2 regions of the Enterococcus casseliflavus genome follow, and region 1 is predicted to be linked to the other one. Evidence: riboswitches for the same ligand, from Rfam matches in the RefSeq annotation. Region 1 holds a riboswitch; the other holds the start of a gene.
What was found. A riboswitch is a leader RNA that binds a small molecule or an ion and turns the genes downstream of it on or off. The one in region 1 is predicted to bind magnesium.
Positions count from the first base shown of each region.

Region 2: another riboswitch for magnesium. It lies ahead of mgtA (magnesium-translocating P-type ATPase); the one in region 1 lies ahead of P0G38_RS08080 (FtsW/RodA/SpoVE family cell cycle protein).

Region 1 covers NZ_CP119393.1:1,665,821-1,669,794, reverse strand. Annotated here, with positions in the region: gene P0G38_RS08085 (FtsW/RodA/SpoVE family cell cycle protein) at 1-429, opposite strand, end outside; gene P0G38_RS08080 (FtsW/RodA/SpoVE family cell cycle protein) at 407-1,561, opposite strand; M-box (ykoK) riboswitch at 1,688-1,863, opposite strand; gene P0G38_RS08075 (endonuclease MutS2) at 2,151-3,974, opposite strand, start outside.
Region 2 covers NZ_CP119393.1:1,558,646-1,562,619, forward strand. Annotated here, with positions in the region: gene guaC (GMP reductase) at 1-306, shown strand, start outside; gene P0G38_RS07595 (Ltp family lipoprotein) at 890-1,414, shown strand; M-box (ykoK) riboswitch at 1,837-2,008, shown strand; gene mgtA (magnesium-translocating P-type ATPase) at 2,196-3,974, shown strand, end outside.

The DNA.
Region 1 (3,974 bases):
AGATTTAATGGTCCGTTCGGCTTTTCGTTTTTCATATACTAAGGTGAGATAGACCATAAAAAGCATAAAGGCCACTTTCATAAACTCTGAGGGCTGAATGGTAAAGTCGCCGATTCTGATCCAGCGTTTGGTATGCGTCTGCTCAAACATCGTTTGATCGTAGAACCAATGAAGAGAAGCCATCAAACCTAGCGCCAATACATACAAAAGACCCGAAAAGCGTAAGAGCAAATTGGTTGGGATCAAACTCGTAACGAAGAGCGCGATGGCGGATAGAACACAAAAAACGATCTGTCGAAAAACGATTCCAGAAGGATCATTGCCATCCATTACAGAAGCTTGATGTTGTACCCAAATGCTTAGCAAAAAAAGTAGAAAAACGGGTAGCAGCAAGGCATAGTTTGCATCATGTCGTTTGAGGAACTTCATTTCGTTTGCCCTCCTCTCGCTCTAATTTCAGGCACATACTAAAGGCAAATGAAAGAATAAAGTAACTGGAGCCACCATAGCTGATAAATGGTAACGGTACCCCCGTCATCGGCATCAACCCTAAAATACTGGCTATATTGATACTTGTTTGCAACAAAAGTAATGTACTTGTTCCTAGCAATATCAATCCAATCTGAGGGTTTTCAATAGCTGCGGAACGAATAAATAAACGTAAGATGATTACGAATAATAAGCCAATAACAAAAATCCCGAAAAGCAAGCCAAGCTCTTCTACTAAAACGGAAAAAATAAAATCGGTTTCCGCAACTGGTAAAAAGCCTTTTTTCGTAATACTGTTTCCTAAACCGAGACCAGTAAGCCCTCCATTAAATAAAGCATAGTAAGAATGGATCATTTGGAACCCCTGATTGTAAGGGTCGGAGAATGGATCGCCTACTAAGCGAATTCGGTTATATACGTGCATAAACATGTGGGGCAATAAATCATTGTCGCCTAAAAACATGATCAACAGGGCAACCAGGAATAGACTGATCACTAAGCCACCAAATAAAAGAGCCGTCAGCTTCACGGGGACTTGTACCGTAGTTATCATGACAAATGCTAGAAAGAGTAAAATCATCACACCGGCTACTTTCGGTTGAATCAGGATCAACACACAGCACAAAAACAAAACGAAAAGCGGACGTTTCATTTCCTGCAAGGTGGTTTTTGCAGTTTGAAAGTAATGAGCAAGGTACAAGACCATCCCTACATTCACAATCTCTGATGGTTGAAATTGAATCCCTGCGATCGAGACCCAGCGTTGTGCCCCATTAACAGAGACACCGAAAAAGGGCAAACGAGCTAAGAGCAAGGTAAAGATCCCAAATGCTAGCAGACCGATCGCTAAGTATTTGCTAAGCAAAATCTCTCTTCGCGTCCGCTGAATAATGAATAAAAGAACCCAGCTAAGTAACAAAAAGACCAATTGACGGATAAATAGCGACGCTGGTGGTTGATCTCTCGTTAATAAACGGTATGAACTTGCACTATAAATCATTAAAAGACCGATAAGGCTCAATAGCAAATAAGCTATGATCAGCAGCCAATCGATCTTCTTTTTTTCTATCATTGCTTCCACTCCTCTTGCCTTGGAGTAGGTGTTCAGACGGTACCAGTTATTTTGCTCTATGAGCTTCGTCATCCATCAGAAAGAAAAGCAAAAAAGTCTCACTTCTCTTAGGACGTCAGACTTTAGCAGCAATCTCATCGTCCGAGTTTTAGCACTATACAACGTAAAGAAAGTCATTTGCTCTCTTAGCTATTTTATGAAAAGCCTTAATCCGACAATTCCTGTTTTACACATTGGCGTCTTTCGACGTTTCTGCGCAATAGCTTGTGTTTGTATAGGAGCCTCACCTAACAAGGTTATATGTTATTTTTCAATCCAATATGAATGGTACCCTTCCTCGAATAAAGATACAACCAATTCTCTGTTATTTTTATTTTTCTTTAACTTTTCTTAAAGAATTTAGATATTTCGAATATTTTCTGCTCTATAAAGAAAAAAAAACCAAAATAATCATCCAAACAAAGGAACGGCATCGATAAAGGACGTTATTAAAAAAACGAACATTTAAAAAAAGCAGTCCTTTTTCTAGGTGCTGAAAAAGGACTGCTTGCTTGATTTTGGTCTATCGATTGAAAGTTTTCTTAATCTATCAATCCACGGGTCGATTGGTTTGCCGTTCTTGCGCTGCTTTTCGTAACTGCTTCTGCGCTTTTTTTGATCCCCGTTCAATATCTCGAGTAAACTTGCGCTGCGCAAACTCAACGAATAGCTGATCAAGATCATAACCTGCGGGATAGAGCACCTCTCGCTTTGTGAGGAGTTGCAAGCGACGTGCGGCAACAACAAAAAATTGTTTCTCAATTGAAATTTTCGCTTGTCCTTGTTCCAAATACTCATAAAAAAGCCCGCGCTGGTTATGTTCTGTTGAAAAGACCAAGTCTCCTTTTTGAAAAATAAGATCTATCTTGGCTTCTTGTTGAGGGGGTTGTTTCTTCCCCTTTTCAAAAGGCTGCTTCTCAAAAGAATAGGTTTTATGCTTTAAATATTCCTTTGCTTTTTGGACTACGTCAACGGGGATTGCCATCTTTTCGGCAATCCAAAACGCATTACTATCACCGACTGCATTCGTCAGCAAACGATATTTTGGTGTCAAGGTTTTGGCATCAAAAGCCATTGCCGCTGTTTCGAAATCTTGATGATCGACGGCAAACTGCTTGATTTCACCATAATGCGTTGTTGCGATCATTAAAGCTCCTGAGCGATAGATGGATTCCATGATGGCGATCGCCAAAGCAGCCCCTTCATTGGGCTCAGTGCCGCTGCCGATTTCATCCAATAAAACAATACTGTGTCGGGTAGCATTCTTCATAATCTGAGCAATGTTCGACATGTGTCCAGAGAAGGTACTTAAAGAATTTTCCAGACTTTGTTGATCGCCAATATCCATCCAAAGACTTTTTAAAAACGGAACAGTGCTTTTGCCATTGTGTGCTGGAAATAAGCCATAATGAGCCATGGCGCAAACAAGTCCAACGGTTTTTAAGACGACGGTCTTGCCTCCAGCATTTGGACCCGTGATGACCATGCAGCGGTTTTCTTCGCCAAGTTTTAAAGAAAGAGGAACCGCATCACTCCCCAGCAAAGGATGACGGACTTGATCAAAAAGCAAAACTTCTTCCTCAGTCATAGTTATCGCCTGCCCATTGATTTCTCGACAATATTTTCCCCGAGCAAAAATAATATCCAGCACAACTAAAATGTCAAGACAGGCAAACACGGCGTTCATTTGTTCGGCGATCGCTCCTGTCAACTCTGACAACACTTGGTATTGAGCGGCTGTTTCTTCTGCTTGCGCCAAGATCAATCGATCATTTAAACGGGCAGCTGCCTCCGGCTCAATAAAGACAGTCGCTCGTTTATTGGAACGTTCGATGATCGTTCCGTTAAATTGCTGTTGAAATTCAGCACGCACAGGTAACGTATATCGGTCGTTCTTTTTGATGACACGATTTTCTTGTAAATAGCGACTTTCCTTAAAAAACTTTGCAAAAACTTTTTTCAGATCAGCTTCATATTTTTCGATCGTACCGCGAATTTTCCGCAATTCTCGGCTGGCATTACTATCAACCTGACCATTGCGAATCTTTTGGAAAATCATTTCGGCGATTTCAGAAAAGTCTTCTAACCCTTGTGCATATTGATGTAATCTTGGGGCAATCGATTGATTCTTTTCGAACAATTGACGGATAATTCGAAAAGACCGTAAAAAGTCTCCATATTCGATAAGCTCCTGTGGTTCTAAAACAAACCCTTTTTCAATTTTCTCCGTATGGTGTAAGACATGCTGCAGCCCCATAAAAGGCACTTGACGACCAGCAGCTAATAGTGCCATCGCTTCAGTGGTCTCTGTCACTCGTTTTTGGGCAGAGTGGATCGTCGCTGCTGGTTTTTCATTCGCAAAGCGCGCTTTGCC
Region 2 (3,974 bases), 110 kb from region 1:
ATGGTCATGATCGGTTCATTGTTTGCAGGTCATGAAGAATCACCAGGGGAAACTAAGGTAGAAAACGGCGTTGTGATGAAAGAATACTTTGGTTCTGCATCAGAATTTCAAAAAGGTGAAAAGAAAAACGTGGAAGGAAAGAAAATTTGGATTCAATACAAAGGTTCTTTGAAAGACACGTTAGTTGAAATGCAGCAAGACTTGCAGTCATCCATCTCTTATGCAGGTGGAAAAGATTTAGAATCGATTCGTAAAGTGGATTACGTAATCGTAAAAAATTCGATTTTCAATGGAGATACGATCTAACTTTTATATGGAAGAAACGGCCTTTTAAGGTCGTTTTTTTGTTCTCATAGAATAAAAGAACATCTGATCCATTATCGTAAGGTAAGAGGAACTCTTGAATGAATGTGCTGTATTAGCAGGATAGAAGAAAATGACAGGAAAGTCCTAAAAGACTACTTATTTCATTAAGAATGATTCTATATTGACGGATTTTATTGAATTAACCTTCATTGTTAACCTTTATTAATGAAAAGACACTAGTTTTTCTCTCGAATCATCAGTGAGTGTAAGCTCGTTTTTTCTTAGAAGGTTTAGAGTAACTGAGTGACAGGATTGCTATGAGGATATTCAGCAACTGATGTGTTTGATGAAAAGAGTATCGATGTTACACGACAAATAGATATTTCTCTAATTGTTTTTTTATTAAGTTGTCCATTATCAATTAATGAAAACGAGAATCTGCAAAATGAATCAAATCAGCTGCCATCCATGTGTTTTGTCAAAAAAATGGTGGTATTTTGCTGTTGTAAGCCTATTCGTGCTATGCTACCCTTATTTGTGAAAGATATTAACTAGTGAATTGAAAAAGAAAGTAGGAGTAAATTTGATTAAAAAAATCGTTAAAGTTTTTTTGGGATTAGTTGTGGTTTTAGGTATTATAAGCTTCGTTATCCCATCATCTGACGGGGATGGAGAAAATGGTTCAGAAATTGCGGATGCTGAAGAAGTGATTCAAAACGAGAATGATTCAGATACAGGAACAAGTGAGCTTCAAGAACCAGAAGCTGATGAAGAAGATCAAGCTGAAGAAGATGCAACAATTCCCAGAGAACACAGAAATGCTTTACGTGCAGCTGAAAACTATCTTTTATTAATGCCCTTTAGTAAGGCAGGACTTTTTGAACAACTAACATCAAGTTATGGTGATGATTATCCTGAAGAAGCTGCCCAATATGCCGTGGACAATGTTGAAACTGACTGGAATGCAAATGCTTTGAAAGCGGCTGAAAACTATTTAGACCTGATGCCAATGTCTGATAGTGAATTATATGATCAGCTAGTATCTGAATACGGAGATAAATATACCCCAGAGCAAGCGCAATATGCTATTGATAATCTAGCTGATTAATTTACTGCAACTCCTGTCACACTTTAAAGTAATACAAATCAGTATTGCTAGGACAAAATAGTCAGAACTCTCAATGGCTATTCCTTTCTAAAAAGCAGTTATGGGACCTTGATTAGTCTCTTAGCTGTCTTTTTTGATTTTAATGGAATATCAGCATAGTGAATAGGGCGGTATGGCATTAGTTAACTTGAAGCAGTCTGCGCGAACAAAGGAATACAAGCACATAGATACAAATGTTTTGAAATATAAAATCACATCAGTTCTTTAACGTTGTTATTTTATTGTAAGACCTTTCATTTGAAAACCTATAGAAAACTTGGAAAAAAGGGTGCTTTTTTCCTTAGATGCTGTTGACATTGGTTAGGATAGCAGTTATTATGTGGGTAGTTGGAAGAAAGACTTCCGACGAACTGACATTTTATACAAATAATTGTTAGGTGAGGCTCCTATATGGACACAAGCTGCTGCCGCAAAAGCATCGAGAGATGCTTAGTTGGTAGGACAGGTCTAATCGTGAAGGTTAAACCCAAAGCAGCTGATAGCAAGTTTGCTATCTACGCCCTATAGTGCTAAAGCTCTACAATGATCATGAGTTTTTTACGCATGCTTATTGGGAGCGTGCGTTTTTTTGTGTCTTTTGCGCGCGTTCCACAGTGACTTACCTAATAAAAAGAAAGGAAGATTCACATGGAATACCCCAGTCCCCAGATGAAACAGCGGAGTAGTTATCGAATCGCTAGGGGTGGCGTAAGCAACTCCTAAGTGCTAGGAGGAAAAAAAGATGTTAAAAAAACTATCTAAAGATCAAGAACTAAAATTACTTGCAAAATTGACCGAAAGAGAATTGTTGATGGAGATGCGGACCTCCTTCCAAGGGTTATCGGAAGAAGATGCTGCAGAACGTTTAGCAGAGTATGGTCCAAACAAAGTCGACGCACAAAAACCAACACCCGCTTGGTTGATGATCTTAGGCGCTTTTAAAGATCCCTTTGTGTTAGTTTTAGCCCTATTAATGATTATTTCTTTTGTAACAGGCGATATTGAAGCAGTGATTGTGATGGGAATCATGATTTTAGCCAGTGTCATGATTACTTTCGTCCAAGAATACCGTTCCCAAAAAGCAAGCTTAGCGTTAAAAGAACTTATTGAAAATACTTGTTCCGTAACCAGAGATGGAATCACGAGAGAAATTCCAATGGATGAGGTCGTTCCAGGAGACATCGTCACCTTAGCAACCGGCGACATGATCCCTGCGGATGCGATCTTGATTTGGACCAAAGATTTATTTATCAATCAATCTTCATTAACAGGCGAATCAATGCCCGTTGAAAAATTTGTCGATGCTGGGATCAAAGAAAGCGATGAACAAATTTCTGCACTAGATATGCAAGATCTTGTTTTCATGGGTACCGATGTCTTAAGTGGTCAAGGAAAAGCCATTATATTGAAAACCGGTCAAAGTACATTCTTTGGCGATATTGCTAAAAATGCGACCACGAAACGGGGCAAAACAACCTTTGAAGATGGCTTAACAAAAGTCAGCAAGCTATTGTTGCGAATGGTCATGGTTCTTTTCCCAATCGTTTTACTGATCAATGGATTAACCAAGGGTGATTGGGGCGAAGCGTTGTTCTTCGCGATTGCAGTAGCAGTTGGTTTGACGCCAGAAATGCTACCAATGATCGTTACCAGTAACTTAGCCAAAGGGGCGATCTCTTTATCAAAAGAAAAAGTGATCGTCAAAGAATTGCCTTCAATTCAAAACTTAGGTGCAATGGATGTGCTATGTACCGATAAAACGGGTACGATCACCGAAGATCGTGTCGTGCTGGTACAACATTTAAACCCGTTTGGCGTAGAAGATAAACAGGTTCTTGATATGACCTATTTAAATTCTTACTATCAAACAGGGTGGAAAAACCTGATGGATATCGCAGTCCTAAACTACTATGAAGAAGAAGGTTTGGCAGCGCCATTTAACGATGTGACAAAAATCGATGAGATTCCTTTTGACTTTTCACGTCGCCGCTTGACGGTTGTTGTCAATGCGGATGGTCATCAACTAATGGTCACAAAAGGTGCAGCTGAAGAAATGGAGCAAGTCTGCAAGTACGTAGAAGTTGATGGCAAAGTGATGGAACTGACTCCTCAATTGAGAGAGCAATTACGTCAAGTGAACCTGCGCTTGAATAAACAAGGGATGCGTGTGTTAACGGTTGCCGTAAAACGCGATGCCCACGCAGATGCCGTTTATTCTGTAGCAGACGAACAAGACATGATCATGATTGGCTTTATGGGCTTCTTAGATCCAGCAAAAGAAACAGCCAAAACAGCGATTGCTTCTTTACACGGTCATGGCATCAATGTCAAAGTGTTGACTGGAGATAATGCGATCGTTGCGCAAAAAGTTTGCCGAGATGTTGGTATCGATGCAGATAAATACTTATTGGGAACCGATATTGATCATCTATCAGATGAAGAGTTAGCAGCGAAAGCTGCAAAAACCAATCTGTTTGCAAAATTAAACCCAATGCAAAAATCACGAATCATTGAAACCATT